DNA from 2 places in the Larkinella ripae genome. Region 2 is predicted to be linked to the other one. Evidence: riboswitches for the same ligand, from Rfam matches in the RefSeq annotation. Region 2 holds a riboswitch; the other holds the start of a gene.
What was found. A riboswitch is a leader RNA that binds a small molecule or an ion and turns the genes downstream of it on or off. The one in region 2 is predicted to bind thiamine pyrophosphate.
Positions count from the first base shown of each region.

Region 1: linked by a shared signal. The riboswitch ahead of thiM (hydroxyethylthiazole kinase) and the one ahead of ACYVHX_RS09405 (TonB-dependent receptor) in region 2 are both predicted to bind thiamine pyrophosphate.

Region 1 is NZ_BAAGVR010000008.1:228,537-238,138, forward strand. Features, by position in the region: gene ACYVHX_RS05775 (SusC/RagA family TonB-linked outer membrane protein) at 1-1,770, shown strand, start outside; gene ACYVHX_RS05780 (SusD/RagB family nutrient-binding outer membrane lipoprotein) at 1,795-3,216, shown strand; gene fabF (beta-ketoacyl-ACP synthase II) at 3,330-4,577, shown strand; TPP riboswitch at 4,607-4,711, shown strand; gene thiM (hydroxyethylthiazole kinase) at 4,758-5,558, shown strand; gene thiE (thiamine phosphate synthase) at 5,561-6,193, shown strand; gene thiD (bifunctional hydroxymethylpyrimidine kinase/phosphomethylpyrimidine kinase) at 6,282-7,088, shown strand; gene tenA (thiaminase II) at 7,094-7,744, shown strand; gene ACYVHX_RS05810 (arginine-tRNA-protein transferase) at 7,777-8,442, opposite strand; gene ACYVHX_RS05815 (sugar MFS transporter) at 8,746-9,602, shown strand, end outside.
Region 2 is NZ_BAAGVR010000017.1:18,280-27,881, reverse strand. Features, by position in the region: gene ACYVHX_RS09420 (alpha/beta fold hydrolase) at 1-691, shown strand, start outside; gene ACYVHX_RS09415 (TVP38/TMEM64 family protein) at 688-1,365, opposite strand; gene ACYVHX_RS09410 (cystathionine gamma-synthase) at 1,432-2,571, shown strand; gene ACYVHX_RS09405 (TonB-dependent receptor) at 2,661-5,042, opposite strand; TPP riboswitch at 5,166-5,263, opposite strand; gene ACYVHX_RS09400 (ring-cleaving dioxygenase) at 5,417-6,358, shown strand; gene ACYVHX_RS09395 (alpha/beta hydrolase) at 6,450-7,115, shown strand; gene ACYVHX_RS09390 (muconolactone Delta-isomerase family protein) at 7,130-7,426, shown strand; gene ACYVHX_RS09385 (barstar family protein) at 7,456-7,890, shown strand; gene mfd (transcription-repair coupling factor) at 7,984-9,602, shown strand, end outside.

The DNA of each region.
Region 1 (9,602 bases), on a different contig from region 2:
CTGAACTTCATGTATTCGCCCCTCAAATGGCTGACGTTCAACTACCGCGTCGGGCTGGATACGTATTCGGAAGACCGCAAACGAACGGCGCCCGGCCCTTCCGGCATTGCCAACGAACGGCTGTACGAAGACAACGTGCGCGGTTTTATTTACCAGTATCACACCAACTTCCGGGCCATTACCTCGACCTTTGCGGCCAGCGCCACGACCCGGTTTGGGGAGAGCCTGAACGCAACGCTGCGGCTCGGGCATGATTTGTACGATCGCCAGATTCGGACGTTCGGCGCGGAAGGCAACGAGTTAACGGTTTACAACTATTTTGACCTGCGGAACGCCAAGACCATCACGCCCACGCAATCGGCGGAGGACTACCGGCTGATGGGGGTTTTCGGCGAACTGACGCTCGATTACAAGGATTACCTGTTTCTGACGCTGACGGGCCGGAACGACATCACCTCGTCGCTGCAGGCTCCGAACAATTCCTTTCTCTACCCATCCGTGAGCGTAGGCTACCTGTTCTCGCAGCAGTTGAAACTGCCGACGGTCATCACGATGGGCAAGCTCCGGGCTTCCTACGCCCGGATCGGGAAGGACGCGGCCCCGTATTCGACGGTGACGGGCTACGCAGCCTACACGCAACTGCCGTCGGGAACGACCGGTTTTACGCGCGGGTCGCTGCTGGGCGATCCGAACCTGCGGCCGGAATTTACGGATACCTTCGAAGGGGGGCTGGAAATGAGCTTTCTGAACAACCGGCTGGGGCTGGATTTTACGTACTACCATTCGATCAGCCGTGACCAGATTATTCAGGTTGATGTGACCTCCTCGACCGGTTACGTGAAAGCCGCCATCAACTCCGGCTCGATGCGGAACAAGGGGATTGAACTGGTGCTGCGGGCCACGCCGATCCGGAAAGGCCGGCTAAACTGGGATGTCAATTTCAATTTTTCGGCCAACCGCAACAAAATCCTGAGCCTGCGCGAGGGACTGACGGAAATCAACTACGCATCGCAGTTTGGCTATTCGAGTTCGACGGTCACCATGAAGCTTATTCCGGGCTACGCCTACGGCAACCTCTACGGCCGGAGCTACCGCCGGTATTACGCCAATTCGTCGGAGGAAGACCCGGTTTTGCTGGATCGCAGCCGCCCGGTCGTGATCGGCGCCAACGGTTTTCCGGTTATCAACACGGCGCAGAAACTGCTCGGCAATTCGCAGCCCGACTGGATTGGTGGTCTGAACAACACGCTGCGCTACGGCAATTTCACGCTCTCGGCCCTGTTTGATGCCCGCGTTGGCCAGGATCGGTACAACCAGCTGGATAACTTCTTCTCGGCCTTCGGAATTGCCAAATACACCGAAGACCGGAACGATACGAAGGTGTTTGAAGGCGTACTGGCCGACGGCACGCCGAACACCAAGCCGGTCTGGCTCGGCCAGGGCAAAGGTCCGGACGGCGTCGATTATACCAACGGTTTTTACCGGAACGTTTACCGGGGTGTGTCCGAAAATTTCATCGAAGATGCGTCCTGGGTCCGGCTGCGTTCGGTGAGCGTATCGTATTCGCTGCCGACCGCGATCCTGAAAAACACGTTCATCAAAAACGTGCGGCTGAGCGCAACGGGCAACAACCTGGCGCTGTGGACCAACTACAGCGGCTACGATCCCGAAACCAGCTCCAGCAGCGCCGGTAGCAATGTCGACGGCTTTACCGGTTTTACGTACCCGGCGGTTCGCAGCTTCCTGTTTTCGCTGAACGTTGATTTTTAAGTCACCCTCAATTTGCTGAAGATCATGAAATTCACCTATAAAATTATGGTTCCGGTTCTGACCCTGCTGCTGGTGGGCCTGGGCGGGTGTAAGGACTATTTCGAACTGAACGACAATCCGAACCTGATTGCCAATCCGCCCCTGGCGTCGCTGCTGTCGACTACCACGCAGAAAACCGCCCTGAATTCGCAGCGCGTGGCCGGTTTTACCTCGTATTTTGTGCAGTACCTGGCTAGCCCCGGCACCGGCGGCTCCACCGATACCTACCAGATTACGGATTATACCACGACCTGGGATGCGGTTTATTACGGAATGGCCGATCTGTATGACCTCAAGAAAAAAGCCCAGGAGCAGGGGGCTTCCGATTACGTTGGCGTGACCAACATCATGCTGTCGTACCACCTCAACCTGATTGCCGACGTGTTTGGCGGGGCGCCGTTCTCCGATGCCTTCACCGGAACCACCCTGACGCCCAGATACGATGCCGAAGACGCCCTGTACACAACCGCCCTGACCCTGCTGAACGAGGGCCTGGTCGAGCTGGCGAAAACCGACTCTAAGCTGAAACTGGCCGACGCTGCCGCTAACGACCTGATTCACAAGGGCAGTGTGGCCGCCTGGATCAAAACCGCCAACGCGCTGAAAGCCCGGATGTTGAACAAGGTCTCGAAGCAGGCGTCCTACAAACCGGCCGACGTGCTGGATGCGGTTTCCAAATCGTATACGACCAATGCCGACGACGCGCAGATGGCTTCGTTTCTGCTGCGGAATCCGTGGGCAACCATCGCCCGCAACAACGCGGCTCTGGTGCTCGATGGCTGGATTTCCGATCAGTTTGCCAACCACCTGAACGGAACGACCTACGGTGTTGTGGACCCGCGGGTCGAAAAAATTACGGACAAAACCGTCAACAACGACTACAAAGGCACCCGCAACGGGCAGGGCAATGTGGGCGGTAACAACACCGTGAAGGACGAAGTGTACATTTCGCTGAACTCGCCCCTGACCGGTGATGCGGCCCCGCTGCTGATTGTAACCCATGCCGAACTGCGGTTCGTGGAAGCCGAAGCGGCTTTTCGGGCGGGCGACAAGGCCCGCGCCTATACGGCCTATCTGGCCGGGATCCGGGCCAACATGGATAAGTACGGCGTGGCTGCGGCTGCCCGCGATGCCTACCTGGCCAATCCGGTTGTTGCGGTCGGGTCGGCGGCTCTGACCCTCGACCTGATTTTCAAGGAGAAATTCGTGGCTACCTACCTGAACCCGGAAGCCTGGAACGACGCCCGCCGGTACGATTACAAGTACAAAGGATTCCGCCTGCCGTTGAATGCGGCTTTGCCGACCTACATCCGCCGGGCCGCGTATCCAAACGGCGAAACCTCTAAAAACGGTGCTAATGTGCCGACCGAAGTGGTTTTATCCACTCCGCTCTGGTGGGATAAGTAGGTTATTTTTGAATAGACCGATCGCGGCTGACCCATTTCCGGAAATGGGTCAGCCGCTTTTTTGTACCCACGCACCGAAGTTGCTTACTTTGCGGACTCATTTAACCAGCAGTCATGTTACACCGGGTTGTTATTACGGGATTAGGGGCGTTTACCTCACTGGGTCACGATATTCCGACGTTTTGGGACAATGTTATCAACGGCCGATCGGCTTTTGCGCCCATCACCCGCTTCGATGCGTCCTTGTTCCGGACGCAGTTTGCCGCCGAAATTGCCAATTTTGACCCGACCCAGTACCTCAGCCGGGCCGACGTAAAGCGGACCGACCGGTTTTCGCAGTTTGCGCTCATTGCCGCCGAGCAGGCCATCCGGGATTCCGGTTTTGATCTGGGCCAAATGGACCCGTTCGATGTGGGCGTCATCTGGGCATCGGGGCAGGGCGGCACCGAAACGCTGGAAGAGCAAACCACGGCGTATGCGCGGGGCGACGGACAGCCGCGTTTCAGTCCGTTTCTGGTGCCCAAGGTGCTGCTGAACCTGGCCTCGGGCATGATCTCGATCCGGCACGGTTTTATGGGCATCAACTACAGCCCGGTTTCGGCCTGCGCCAGTTCCAATTCGGCCTTGATGGACGCCTTTAATTACATCCGGCTGGGCAAGGCCAAAATCATAGTCAGTGGCGGTTGCGATGCGGCCATCACGCCCTCGTCGTTTGGGGGTTACTGTTCGATGAAAGCCATGTCGACGCAAAACGGAGGTCCCCAAACCGCATCGCGGCCGTTCGACCTGGATCGCGACGGTTTTGTGATGGCCGAAGGCGCCGGAGCCCTCATTCTGGAAGAATACGAACACGCCGTTCGGCGGGGCGCGACGATCTATGGGGAGATGGTGGGCGCGGCCATGACGGGTGATGCCTACCACATTACGGCCACGCACCCGGACGGAATCGGAGCCACCCGGGCCATGCAACTCGCCCTGCAGGAAGCCCGCATCACCATCGAAGACCTGGATTACCTGAACGCCCACGCCACCTCGACTCCTGTGGGAGATTTGTCGGAAATGAAAGCCGTGGCCCACCTGACCGGGAACCGGAAAATAAACCTGCACATCAGCGCCACCAAATCGATTACGGGGCACCTGATGGGCGGGGCCGGGGCCATCGAAGCCGTGATCAGTATGCTGGCCATGCGCGATAACGTGATTCCGCCGACCATCAACACGACGCAGCGCGACCCGGCCATTCCGGAAAGTCTGAACATTGTTTTGAAGGAGGCCCGGGCGAAGAACGTAAAGACCGTCATGAGCAACACCTTCGGCTTCGGCGGCCACAACGGCATCGTGGTTTTTCAAAAAATAGCATAACCGTACCGCAGAAATCCGTTACCTTTGCCGGGCAACTTTAGGGGTGTCAGCGACCGAAAACCGGGCTGACTGAGAGCATACCCTTACCACCTGATGCAGTTCATGCTGCCGTAGGGAAAAGTTACCGAGACGCCCTCCGCTCTCCTGAAGTTGCTGTGTACCGAACGCATTGACAGCAACATGCTCCCAACTCCGCAAACCATCTGGACCGACGTCGAAACGATTCGCGCTCAGGCTCCGCTCATTCACAACATCACCAATTTTGTGGTCATGAACACCACGGCCAATGCGCTGCTGGCGCTCGGCGCATCGCCCGCCATGGTGCACGCGCCCGAAGAAGTCGAAGATTTTGTTTCCATCGCCAGCGCGCTGGTAATCAACATCGGCACGCTGGATGCCACCTTTGTGGCCGGCATGAAACTGGCGATGCGCCGGGCGAAAGACCTGGGAAAACCGGTGGTTTTTGATCCGGTGGGCGTGGGGGCCACCGCGTACCGGAACGGCGTCAGCTGGAACCTGCTGACGCTGGCGACGCCCGACATCATTCGCGGCAATGCGTCGGAAATCAGGGCGCTGGCGGGGCTGGATGCGCAAACCAAAGGCGTCGATAGTACGGTTGGGTCCGATGCCGCCGTCGAGGCCGCCCGGCGGTTGAGCCGCGTCTGGAACTGTGTCGTTATCATCAGCGGAGCCACCGACTACATTATCCGCGACGACCAAACCGCCACCATTGCCAACGGGCACCCGCTGATGACCAAAGTGACGGGTATGGGCTGCACCGCAACGGCTTTGACCGGCGCTTTTGCCGCCGTCAATTCCGACTACTTTCAGGCTGCCACGCACGCGATGGCGGTGATGGGCATTGCGGGGGAACGGGCCGTTGAGCAGCGGGCGGCTCCCGGTAGCTTGCAGGTCAATTTCCTGGACGCCTTGTATCAATTGACCGAATTGGACGTTCAAAACCGCCTGAAAACCGCCTGATCATGAACGAGTTGTATTTAGTGACCGATGCCGGCATCAATGGTCAGGCCGGTCATACGGTGCCGTACCTTGTCGAAGAAGCCTGCCGGGCCGGGGTGCGGTGGGTGCAGGTGCGGGAAAAAACCGCATCGACCCGGGCTTTTGTGGAACTGGGGACCGCCTTGAAGCAAATCACGCAGGCCTACGGAGCCCGGCTGATTGTCAACGACCGGGTCGATGTGGCGCTGGCCATCGACGCCGACGGGGTGCACGTGGGGCAGGACGATATGCCGCCCCGGCTGGTTCGCCACCTGATCGGCCCGGACAAACTCATCGGACTTTCGGTGAACAACCTCGCCGAACTGCAAACCGCAGCCGGAACCGCCGTCGATTACCTCGGCATTGCGGCCGTTTTTCCGACGGGCACCAAAGACGACACGTCCAGCCTGCTCGGACTGGAAGGGCTGCGGGAAATTTGCCGCCGGACCACCTTGCCGACCTTCGCCATCGGCGGCATCAACGCCCACAACATTCGGGCGGTGCTGCAAACCGGCGTGACGGGCGCGGCCGTGGTGTCGGCCATCTGCGGCCAGTCGTCGCCCTACGAAGCCACGCGGGAACTCATTCGATTGAGTGAGTTGCGATGGAGCGATTGAGTGATTTTTTGTTCGCTCCCCGACCAATCACTCAATCGCAATTCGCTCAACTATAACTCACACAATCACTCAATCGCTCATTCACTCAATGAAAACGTACGCACGTGCGCTCACCATCGCCGGTTCCGACAGCGGGGGTGGGGCCGGAATCCAGGCTGACCTTAAAACCTTTGCCGCGCTGGGCTGTTACGGAATGTCGGTTCTGACGGCGCTGACGGCCCAGAACACCCGCGCCGTGACCGGAATCCTGCCCGTTCCGGCCGCCTTTGTTGCCGAACAACTCAAGGCGGTTTTGGGCGATATCGGCACCGATGCCGTCAAAATCGGGATGCTGCATTCGCCGGAGGTGATCGTGCAGGTGGCTCGGACGCTGACGGAGTTTGGCGTCACCAACATTGTCCTCGATCCGGTGATGGTGGCGAAAAGTGGCGACAAACTGTTGCAGGACGAAGCCGTCGATGCGCTCAAAACGCATTTGCTGCCGCTGGCGTCGGTCATTACGCCCAATCTGCCCGAAACCAGCGTGTTGCTGGGCCGAACCGTCGAAAACCGGGACGAAATGCCCCAGGCTGCCGTCGATCTGGCCGGGTTCGGGCCGGATGCGGTTCTGGTGAAAGGCGGCCATCTGACAACGGACGAAAGCAGCGATCTGCTGTACCGGACGACGGGGGAGCAACACTGGTTTTCGACCAGCCGGATCGCAACGGCCAATTCGCACGGAACGGGCTGCACGCTTTCGTCGGCCATTGCCGCCGGTCTGGCCAACGGATTGCCGGTGGAAGAATCCGTTTCGGCCGCTAAATCGTACCTAACGCGGGCGCTCCGGGCGGGTGCCGAGTACCGGCTAGGGCAGGGGCACGGGCCTGTTCATCATTTTTACACGTTCTGGGGATAACACACATGCAATTTACCGACCAGCTCTGGCAGGACATTCTTCCGGTTTATGAGGCCATTTTACAACACGGTTTTGTGAAAAAACTGACGGCGGGGAGCCTGCCGACGCCGACGTTTCAGTATTACATTCAGCAGGATGCGCTGTATCTGGCGGATTTCAGCCGGGCGCTCAGCCAGCTGGCAGCCCGCGCGGCCCGGACCGACGATCTGTTGCGGTTTACGCAGTTTGCCCAGAACGCCCTCCTGGTTGAGCAGGCCTTGCACGAGACGTACTTTGCGCTGTATGAAATTGAGCCGGAAACCGCAAAAATGCCGGCCTGTTTTGCCTACACGAATTACCTGCTGGCGACCACCTCGCTGCAATCCGTGGCGGTGGGCGCTGCGGCCGTCCTGCCCTGCTTCTGGATTTACCGGGAAGTCGGCAAACACATCTACCAGCGGGCAATTCTGGCCAATCCCTACCGCTCCTGGATCAACACCTACGCCGGAACGGCGTTCGACGAGTCGGTCCGGCAAATGCTGGAAATCACCGACCGCCTGGCCGACCAGGCCGGCAACGCCGAACGGGCGCAGATGCAGGAAGCGTTCCGGGTGGCGAGTCGGCTGGAGTGGTATTTCTGGAACGATGCCTACGAGCAAAACCGCTGGCGGGTGTAACACCCGGTTTTTGCGAAAACCGCCGGATTGCGCTACGATTCGTCCAGAATGTCGGCGGCCAGGGCCTGCACGGTTTCCCAGGAAAAAGGAAGCCATTGGCCGCTGGTATCGTCGAAAACTTCGGTGGCGGCTTCGCAGGGAAACAGCTTGTAATCAAATTTGGGGTAATTGCTGACGAGGTAGCCGGGGTAGTAATACAGCTTCTGCTGGTGGCGTCCGTACTTGATTTTCTGCAGCATCAGGTATTTCCCCAGGCTGTGTTTGCGGTACTCCGGGTGGTAAAAATTCATGATGCCGGCAATGCTGTTGCCGCCTTTATCGAAAATGCCGACGGCAATCAGGCGGTTTTCGTGCCGCACTTCAATCGAATACGTGTTGAAGACATTGTAGGTGGACTCATTGTTCAGCCAGAAATCAACCGATTCGGGCGCTTCGAAATCGACGGCGCTTTTGTACAGGGCGTAGAGCGCTTCGATTTCGTCGGTCAGCGCAAAGCGCTTCACCGTGGTCAAAAAGCCTTCGTTGCGCCGGAGCAGCGCGCGTTGTTTGCTGCCAAAGCTGACCTCCGGCAGGTTAAACCGCAGCCAGTGAACGGGAAAAACCGTATCGCCATGCACCAGAAACCGGCACGTAAACAGCCTTTGGTGCATCCGGAAATACCCCAGGCTCAGGTATAAATCCAACTGACTTCCTTCCATCGTCGGTGGGTGTTACGCCAAATAAAGGCTCAAGGTAAGGACGAAACCGCACATTTTCCAGCGAAAGCAGCCGGTGTTTTGCCCCGGCGGTGCCGGAAAAACCGCTTTCGGGTCCCCGCGTCGGAGCCGGCGGCCCGCACCGATTCAATCCGGTAGCCCGACCGAACGGAGCGCCGGGGAAGCGTGCCTGCCGGACCGGCTTTTTTTGTGGGGAGTTTACCAAATTAAAATTAAGCGTTACATTGTCCCGGCATTTCAGTTCGTTTCAACTGATAGCGGATCGCTTAAACTAACTCCTTACCCATGCAATCAAGTGTAAGTACCCGAAAGCCAGCGGCTTTTACCGACAAGAAATACCTCGTCACGCTGGTATTCGTCACCTCCCTCTTTATGTTCTGGGGCATTGCCATCACGATGGGCGATGTGCTCAACAAACATTTTCAGCACGTGCTGAGCCTGACCAAAACGCAATCGGCCTTCGTGCAGTTTGCCATTTTCGGGGCCTATTTTGTGATGGGGATTCCGGCCGGTTTGTTCATGAAGCGGTTTGGCTATAAAAATGGGGTGCTGCTGGGGTTGGGCTTGTTTGCCACCGGCGCCTTTCTGTTCGTACCGGCGGCCAATGCGGCTTCGTTTACCTATTTCGGGCTGGCCCTGTTCATTCTGGGGTGCGGTCTTTCGACGCTCGAAACCGTGGCGCACCCGTTTGTGGCTTCCCTGGGCGACCAGCGGACCAGCGACCAGCGCATCAATTTTGCCCAGGCTTTCAACGCGCTGGGGGCAATTATGGGCCCCGCCATCGGTTCCTTTTTTCTCTTGCGTACCAATGTCGAAGGCAGCACGGATCTGACCTCGGTCAAGATGCTCTACATCGTGATTGGGAGCGTCATTGCCGGTATTGCCCTGCTGTTCTCGTTCGTGAACGTTCCCGCACTGACCGATCCGCACGCAACGTCCACTACCGATCCGGCGGCCGTAAACGTCGACAGCGAACCGGGTAAGAGCCTTTTTCAGCACAAGCACTTTGTCTGGGCGGTTATTGCCCAGTTTTTCAACGTGGCCGCGCAGGGTGGCACCTGGGCCTTTTTTATTAACTACGGCCACGAAAAAATGGGTTTCACCGACGCCGTGGCCGGGAATTACATGGTGCTGTTCATGGC
Region 2 (9,602 bases):
TCACCGGGCCTTCGAACCGTTGGCGCGGGCGCTCGAAGGCCGGTACGCTCTGTATGCCTTCGATCTGTTTTTTCACGGCGCCAATCCACCTGAGGTTGCCGACGACGTGCTGACGAAACCGGCGTACCGGGACCTGATTCAGGCATTTTTGGACCAGCATCGGATTAATCGGTTTGCCGTATTGGGTTTCAGCATGGGCGGACGGTTTGCGCTGGCGACGGCCGAAGCTTTTGCTTCCCAAATCGACGAGCTTATTTTACTGGCCCCCGACGGGATTACGGTCAGCCCCTGGTACCGCATGGCCACCAGCACCGGTTTTGGCCGACGGATTTTCCGGTATTTACTGAAACACATGCCCCTTCTCCACCGCCTGGGCCACTTCTTTCTGTCCGTCGGATTCATTAACCGCAGCGCGTTAAAATTTGCGAAAAACACGCTTTCCACGCCCGAACAACGCGAGTCGGTTTACAATTCCTGGGTTTATTTCAGGAAGTTACACTTTAATTACCAGGCACTTGGCACCCTGTTCAACCAGCAGCCGATGCGCATCCGGTTTTTCGTTGGGTATCATGACCAAATCCTGCCGGTTTCGTTCCTGACCCCTTTGACCCGCCGGTTGCATTCGTACGAATTGACGGTTTTGAAAACCGGCCACAACCGGTTGATCGAGAAGGTAACAAAGCTGCTTTAGCGGTTCAGCGTTCGGTTCAAAACCGCATACAGGCCAACGACGGACGCCAGCAGCAAAACGCCAATCGAAATTTGGGTCCAGTTGCCGGCGTTTGGATTTTCGACCAGCGTCCGGATTTCCCGGGCCTGTCCGGCCGTCCAGACCGCAATGAGCGTCCGCGGAATCATGCCCAGAAAACCGCCCAGCAGAATATTCCGCAGCCTGGCGCCCGACAGCGCGAACACCAGATTCGTAACGGCAAATGGCAAAACCGGCGACAGTTTCGTGAAGAAAATCACTTTTAATTCCTGCTCCCGAATCTGTTCCAGCACTTTTCTGGCTTTCTGGTTTTCCTCGATAAACCGGACAAACCGGTCCTGATCGACCCAGCTGACCATGCGATTGACCATCAGAATACAAATCATGTTGAGCGCAAACAGCGGCAGCAGCGAATTCCAGCCCAGAAAATAGCCAAAAATCAGGGCCAGGAAAGTCGGCGGGGTCAGGGCAAAAGCCGACGTAAGGCAGCAAACCGCCGTCAAGCCCAGCCATTCCCAGCCGTTGAACTGCGCAATAACCGGCTCGTAGGAAACCGTCAGGTACGTCAGCGCCGAACTGAACAGGAGCGGGACCACCGACAACACCAATCCCGCCAGCGCCGGACCCGACAACGCTTTAAGCTGTACTTTTTTCACACGCCAAACTTACGGCATTTCGCGTCAATGACTGGTACCATTTACAAAACCGTGTTACTTTCGGGTATGAAATTCGCAACCAAAGCCATCCACGCCGGCATTGAACCGGACCCCACGACGGGCGCCATCATGACGCCGATCTACCAGACGTCGACTTACGTGCAGGAGTCGCCGGGAAAACACAAGGGCTACGAATACGCCCGGACGCAAAATCCAACCCGCACGGTGCTGCAAAACAACCTGGCCGCGCTCGAAAACGGCAGACACGGTATTTGCTACGCGTCCGGTCTGGCCGCTACCGACGCCATTCTGAAGCTGTTTAAACCGGGCGATGAGATCATTGCCAGCAACGATCTGTACGGCGGCACGTACCGGATCATGGTGCGGGTTTTTCAGGAATACGGCCTGAAATTCAAGTTTATCGGTCTGGAAGATCCGTCGGCGCTGGAAACCGCCATCACGCCCGCGACGAAGATGGTGTGGATTGAAACACCGACCAATCCGTTGCTGCGCATCGTTGATATTGCCGCCATTGCCGCGATCACGAAAGCGAAAAATACGCTGCTGGTGGTCGATAACACGTTTGCGTCGCCCTACCTGCAAAACCCGCTGGACCTGGGCGCCGATCTGGTGATGCACTCGGTGACCAAATACCTCGGCGGCCATTCCGACACGGTTATGGGCGCAATTGTGCTGAACGACGATGAGATCACCAGGCGGCTGGAATTTATCCAGAATGCCTGCGGGGCAGTTCCGGGGCCGCAGGATTGTTTTCTGGTCCTGCGCGGCATCAAAACGTTACACATCCGGATGCAGCGGCACGGGGAAAATGCCCTGAAAGTCGCTCAGTATCTGAGCCAGCACCCGAAAGTCGGTCAGGTCAACTATCCGGGCCTGGAAAACCACCCGCAGCACGAACTGGCGAAGCGGCAAATGCGCGGTTTTGGCGGCATGGTGTCGTTCGAACTCCGGGGCGATTCGCTGCCGGAAGCCGTGCGGGTGATGGAAAGTTTCCGGGTGTTTTCGCTGGGCGAATCGCTGGGCGGTGTGGAGTCGCTCTGCACGCACCCGGCTTCAATGACCCACGCCAGCATTCCGAAAGAAGAACGCGAAAAGAACGGCTTAAACGACACGCTGATTCGCCTGAGCGTTGGGATTGAGGACGTTGAGGACCTGATCCAGGATCTGGAACAGGCGATTGGGTAACCGTCCTGAACTTGGATTACGCGGATTGAAGCATTACCTAAGATCTACTTTTATATCATAGTTAGTCCTTTAATCCGCGTAATCCAAGTTCAGAAACGTACTCTGACCCCCGCCAAAAAATTCCGTCCGGCCTGCGGATAATAGAAATTCGCCGTCACGGTCTGACTTTCCGAAATATAACTGTAGGTGTAACCGTTCGACTCGTACAATTCCCCCAGCACGTTGTTCAGCAGCAGCGAAAACGCGATTTCATTCATCCCTTTGGGCTTCACGGTATAAATAAACCGCAGGTCATTGACGAAATAAGCATCCAGTTTGCGGGCTTCATCTGCGGTGTTGTCCAGATACTGCTTTCCGACAAACTTCGACAGCCAGCCAATTTCCAGCCCTTTTGCGGGCGTAAACAGCAATTGGGAGCCGACAATGGTGTTCGGCGCGAAGGCAATGTCGGTGTCGGTATACTGGTTGAGTTGCTGCTGGCCGGTATCGTAATTATCCAGAAATTCCGTGAAGGCTTTTACTTTATTCTGACTAAAGGTCGCGTTTACATTCCAGCGCAGATTTTTCGTCAGCGCGGTTCCGGCTTCCAGCTCAATTCCGGCGCGGTAACTGTTTGCTACATTCACCCGGTTTTGCGCCCCCACATCGTTGATCTGGCCGGTCAGAATCAGCTCGTTTTTGTACTTCATGTAATACAGATTGGCCGAAAAAGCCAGCCGCTGGGTTTGCATTTTGTAACCCGCTTCCCAGTCGTTCAGTCGTTCGGCTTTCGGGCGACTGGCGGGCGTCGATTGCGTATAATCGTTGCGATTCGGCTCGCGGTGTCCGACGCCGAACGAAGCGTACACACTGCTGCGGTCGTTCAGGGCGTAGGTGATCCCGGCTTTGGGATTAAAAAAGCTCAGGTTATCGTCCTGTTGCACGTTTCGAAGCTGGTTGTCGTAGCCTAAAAATGAATACCCGACGGTCCTGACCTGCAAATCGACGTAGGCATTCAACCTGGATGTGAGCTGGTAATAGGCTTTACCGTACAGATTAAAGTCGGTTTTGGTGGCGTCGTTGTCGTAATACCGGTGCCGGATGTTGCCCGTACTGGCAAATCGCGCCCAGATGATTTCGCCGTAATGCTTGCCGGTGTACTGGTTCCAGCCCCCGCCGATGTGGGCCGTCAGCTTGCCGAAACTATTGTAATCCAGCGAAAAAACCGCCCCGTAAAAGTCATTATCCAGCCAGCGACGCCGAATCAGATCGGTTTGATTGATGGTGGAATCCCGGATCACGACCGGCGGCAAACCGTAATCGGACAGGTCCTCGCCCGCCCGGAATTGCTCGTAATAGCCCCGACCCTGGGTGTAATGCAGGGAAGCGTTCAGGCGCCAGTTGCGGCTTAGTTCGTGGGAGCTAATCAACTGGTAATGATCCTGTTGGTAATTGTCCACCTCATTATCGTAGGTATAAGCGTTGTACGTTCGGTTGGTTTTCAGCAAGTTTTCCGGCACGCCGTCCCAGGCCTGGTAGGTTTTCTCCGTGCCCGAAAAAACATTCAGCCGCACGAAGCTTTTTTTGCCGTACCAGCCGCCCGACACATAAAATGATTTCAGATTCGACGAGGCCCGGTCGATGTACCCGTCAGACACGATTCGGGAAAGCCGGGCATCAACCACAAAGTGATTATTCAATAAACCGGAACCGGCTTTTACCGTGGTTTTCAGCGTATTGAACGAGCCGCCGGAGACGTCCGCTTCGCCGTACGGATTTTTCTCAAAACGATTGGTTTGCACATTGACCGAAGCCCCGAAAGCGCCCGCGCCGTTCGTAGACGTTCCAACGCCCCGCTGAATCTGGATGCTGCTCACCGACGAGGCAATATCGGGCATATTGACCCAGAAGGTGCCCTGCGATTCGGCGTCGTTGTACGGAATCCCGTTGACGGTCACGTTAATCCGCGTAGCATCCGAACCCCGAATCCGAAAACCGGTGTAGCCAACCCCCGCGCCCGCGTCGGAGGTCGTCACCAGCGAGGGCGTGAAGTTGAGCAGCAGCGGAATGTCCTGCCCCAGATTCTGTTTGGTAAGTTCCCGCGCCGAAACGTTCGTGTAGGCAACCGCCGACTTCTGATTGGCCCGGGTGGCACTCACCACCACCTCATCCACAACGACAACGGTTTTCGTTAACGCCACGCTGATCCGCTCATTTTGCTTTAGATCAACGGTTTGCAAAACCGGCTCATACCCCAACAGAGAAATCCGGAGTTGCGTAGAACCCGGTTTTAGATTGGTTAACCGAAACGCACCATCGGCGTCGGCAAAGGTGCCTTTGTAGGTGCCTTCTACGGAAATGGCTGCGCCGGGCAACACCCCGCCGTCGGCATCATTGACGGTTCCGGAAATGGAAAATTGCGCCCAAGTGGGCAGGCTGACCAGCAAAAAAACCGCCGTCAGTCCGTGGAATCTAACGAACAACCGCTCCATGGCGCGCCTTCCAATCGTAACATTTTTCATGCGATACGAAATGTTCACGACAGGCAAGGGGCCAGCCTATCCATTATTATTTTGGTGATTTACAGTTGCTACGGACGTACGAACTAAAGTCCGCCAGTCCGTATGGCACGTTCCCTTCGCCGGCATTACCCGGTGCAGGTTCAATGGGTATAATCTCAGCCCGTTGTATTAAGGCACCCCTTATGTAAGATTAGCGATGCAAAGGTAAGCGCCTAAAGGGCACAAAAAAGCATTCTCCAAAAATATTGCGTGTTGATGAACTTTGGCATAAATTTAAATGTATATACATTAAATGTCGATACATTTAAAAGAATTTGACATATTACCTCAAAACACTCCCAATTATGGAAACGCTCGTCAATGGATTACACCACGTAACGGCTCTGGCCGGCGACGCCCAAGGCAATGTCGATTTTTACACGCACATTCTGGGCTTACGGCTGGTCAAGAAAACCATCAATTTTGATGCGCCGGATGTATACCACCTATACTACGGCGACGAAACCGGATCACCGGGCAGCATTCTGACGTTCTTTCCGTACGGCAAAGGCATTCCGCGCGGCCGGAAGGGTGGGGGACAACTGACCTACACGGCTTTTTCGGTTCCGACGGCTTCGCTGAGTTTCTGGATCAACCGGCTGCACGAATTCAACATCGCTTTTTCGGGACCGTACCAGCGATTCAACGAAACCTACCTGCGGTTTGAGGATTTCGATGGCATGGGCATCGAACTGGTGGCTCACGATAATGACCAACGGCCGGGCTGGTCGAACGGTTTTATTCCGGCCGGGCACGCCATCAAAGGTTTTCATACCGTGACCTTAAACGAATTTAACGTGGACGATACGGTAAAATTGATAACCGAATCGCTCGGTCACACGTTGGTAGCGGAGGAGGCCGGTTTGTTCCGGTTTCAGGCCGGCAAAGGCGGTTCCGGCAATTTCGTGGATGTGAAACACGCGCCGAACGACGTGCGGGCCCATCAGGGGAACGGTTCGGTCCACCACGTTGCGTTCTCGACCGACTCGGACGAATCGCAGCTTGTTTTGCAACACCAACTGCTGGAAGCCGGTTATCAGGTGACACCGGTTCAGGACCGGAACTACTTTCACAGCATTTATTTCCGCGAACCGGGCGGTATTTTGTTTGAAGTGGCTACCAATCCGCCGGGATTTGCGGTGGATGAGCCGGTTGCCGAATTGGGTAAAACGCTTAAATTGCCGGAATGGTACGAACCCCGGCGCGCTAAAATCGAAGCGGGTTTACCGAAAATTGAAGTGAAGTAAGTTTGCTTTTTTCGTTAGATTGCCGATTTGTCCTTTCCGTGTAAGCGGTTTCGGCAAACCGGCAATCTGGCCTTACTAACCGTAAAGAACCATGATACACGATCCTAACAACTTTCTCACTGCCGGAAAACCGCTGGAAAAAGCGTCAAAAGTCATGGTGATGGTCCACGGCCGGGGAGCCTCGGCACAGGACATTCTGTCGTTGGCGGAGTACATCGACGACCAGGAATTTGCTTTTATTGCCCCGCAGGCCCACCAGGGTTCGTGGTATCCGCATTCGTTTCTGAGTCCGCTGGAACAGAACGAACCGAATCTGTCGTCGGCCCTGCAGGTATTGAGCAGCCTGCGCGCGCGTTTGCAGTCCGACTATAATTTTAAAATGCCCCAGATTTTCTGGCTTGGTTTTTCGCAGGGAGCCTGTCTGGCGCTGGAATTTGTGGTCCGCAACGCGATGCCCTACGGCGGGGTTTTTGGCCTGAGTGGTGGTTTGATCGGCCCGCCGGGAACGCCCCGGCTGTATGAAGGCGATCTGGAAGAAACACCGGTTTTTCTGGGTTGCAGCGACATTGATCCGCACATTCCGAAAGAACGGGTGATTGAGTCCGAAGGAGTATTCCGGTCGATGGGCGCGGGGGTGAAAATGAAATTATACCCAAATTTTGCGCATTCGGTCAACGAAGATGAGCTAAAGATTGTTAATCAGTTGATTGACGGTTCGCCCACGTCCGGCGCACCCATCCGAGAGTTGTACACCTAAAACTACCACGCCCGATGAGCCAGTTTATGGTAGAATTTGATCTCCCGGTCGAAATGACCGAGGAATTTACGGTAAAAATACCGCTCCAGCGCCTGAAGGTGAACGAGCTGATGGAAAACGGCAAGCTGCTTACGTATGCGTTGTCGCTCGACCGCCAGAAATTGTGGTGCGTTGTGAAGGCGCAGACGGAATTTGAAGTAATGGAAATCGTCTCCGAATTTCCGCTGATTCATTTTATGGACCCCACCATTACGGAGCTGATGTTCAATAATATCGTTTCGTTACGAATGCCCTTGTTTTCGCTGAATTAACTACTTTTGCCCGTCTTTTCCCGGTATTCATGGCAAATTTTAGATTCATCCCGTCGGATTCGGAGCTGAAACCGTACGCTGACTTTCGGCTGGCCCGAATCGACGGCCAGCAGGCGCAGACCTTCAAGGCGTTTTATGCGCAAATTGCCCGCGAACTCCGGTTTCCGGACGATCTGGGGCCTGATCTGGAGTCGCTGGATGAAGCCCTGAATGACCTGGAATGGCTCGATGACGATAAGATTGCGGTTTATATCACCAACACGGACGCTTTTTTGTCGCAGGAAAAAAGCGAAGCCAAAAAAGTCGACGTACTGAATACGCTGGACGTTGCCGCCGAAGACTGGAAATGGGTGGATGAGGAAGAAGGCGTATCAGCCCGGCAGTTTGTGATTTTATTTCAGCCCGGCGACGCGCTGGTTGCGCTGCTGGATAAAGAGGATTTTGCCTACGACCGGCCCATTTAATTTTTTAACAAAATTAGCTGACAAACCGTTAGTCTGATGCTGTTTGCCGCATGGAGATTTTATTCCCTGCGGCTTTTGGTATGTATTGTTTCTATGAAGGTAGCCGATTTAATTACGCTTTACACCGAAGATAGTTTTATCAAAATCATTGGTGAACAATTCCGCCAGCCGCACACGGCTGACCCCGCCCGTATTCAATTGAAAGGCCTAACCGGCAGTCTGGATGCTGTGCTGGCTGCGTCTGTTTACCGCCTGCATCCGGCCACCTCTCTGTTTGTGCTGAGTGATCGCGAAGAAGCCTCTTATTTCTTCAACGACCTGCAAAATATGCTGGGCGAAGAAGTCTTGTTTTTTCCGATGTCATACAAAAAACCGTATCAATACGAAGAGATCGAAAATGCGAATGTGTTGATGCGGGCGGAGGTGCTGAATAAATTAAATTCCAGCGGTAACAAGCCGGTTCTGGTTGTCACCTATCCGGAAGCGTTATTCGAGAAAGTAATCAACAAACGGTCGTTGCGCGAGAATACCTTGTCGGTCAAACCCGGGGATAAACTGGATGCCAATTTCATCAACGAACTGCTCAACAGCTATGATTTTGAAAAAACCGACTTTGTGTACGAAGCCGGGCAGTTTTCCATTCGCGGGGGGATCATCGATGTTTTTTCGTTTGCCAGCGAATTTCCGTACCGGATCGAATTGTGGGACGACGAAATCGAAAGCATTCGGCTGTTCAACCCCGAAAGCCAGCTTTCTACCGATCCGGTCGACCACATCAGCATCATTCCCAACATCGAGAACAAGCTGATTCACGAAACGCGGGAACCGTTTCTGGAGTTTTTTGCCGACACCGCCCTGCTCTGGTTCAAAGACGTGGAGCTGACGCTCGAAATCATTGAGAAAAACTTCGAAAAAGCCGAACAAAGTCTGGCGGGGCTGGTGGGTGGCAAAGGCGGTATTCAGATCGTCTCGGATCCCAATGTCCTGTTCGAAACCCGGCGCGGTTTGTTGAACCAGATCAAGACCTTCCGGACCGTGGAGTTTGGTCGCCGGTTTTATTTCAAGACCGAGACGAAACTTACCTATTCGTCCAAAGCGCAGCCGTCGTTTAACAAGGATTTCAAGCGGCTGGTTGATAACTTGTCTGAAAATCAGTCGAAAGCCTATACCAACATCATTGCGGCCGAATCCTACAAACAACAGGAGCGGCTCAAAACCATTTTTGACGAACTCGATCCGTTTCTCAAATTCCAGTCGCTGAACATTTCGCTGAAGGAAGGCTTTATCGACGAACAGACGAAGGTGGTTTGCTACACGGATCACCAGATTTTTGACCGCTACTACAAATACCGGGTTCGCGATAAATTTTCCAAATCGAAGGCGCTGACGCTGCGCGAGCTCAAAACGCTGCAACCGGGCGATTTTGTAACGCACGTCGATCACGGCATCGGGCGGTTTGCCGGTCTGGAAAAGGTCGATGTGGGCGGTCGCGAACAGGAAGCAATCCGACTGATTTACCGCGATAACGACATTCTGCTGGTCAGTATTCACAGCTTGCACAAGATTGCAAAATACACCGGCAAAGAAGGTACGCCACCGGTGATGAGCAAGCTGGGTTCGCAGGAATGGGACCTGAAGAAATCGCGCGTTAAGAAGCAGGTTAAGGACATTGCGAAGGAACTCATTTCGCTGTACGCCAAACGGCGGCAGGC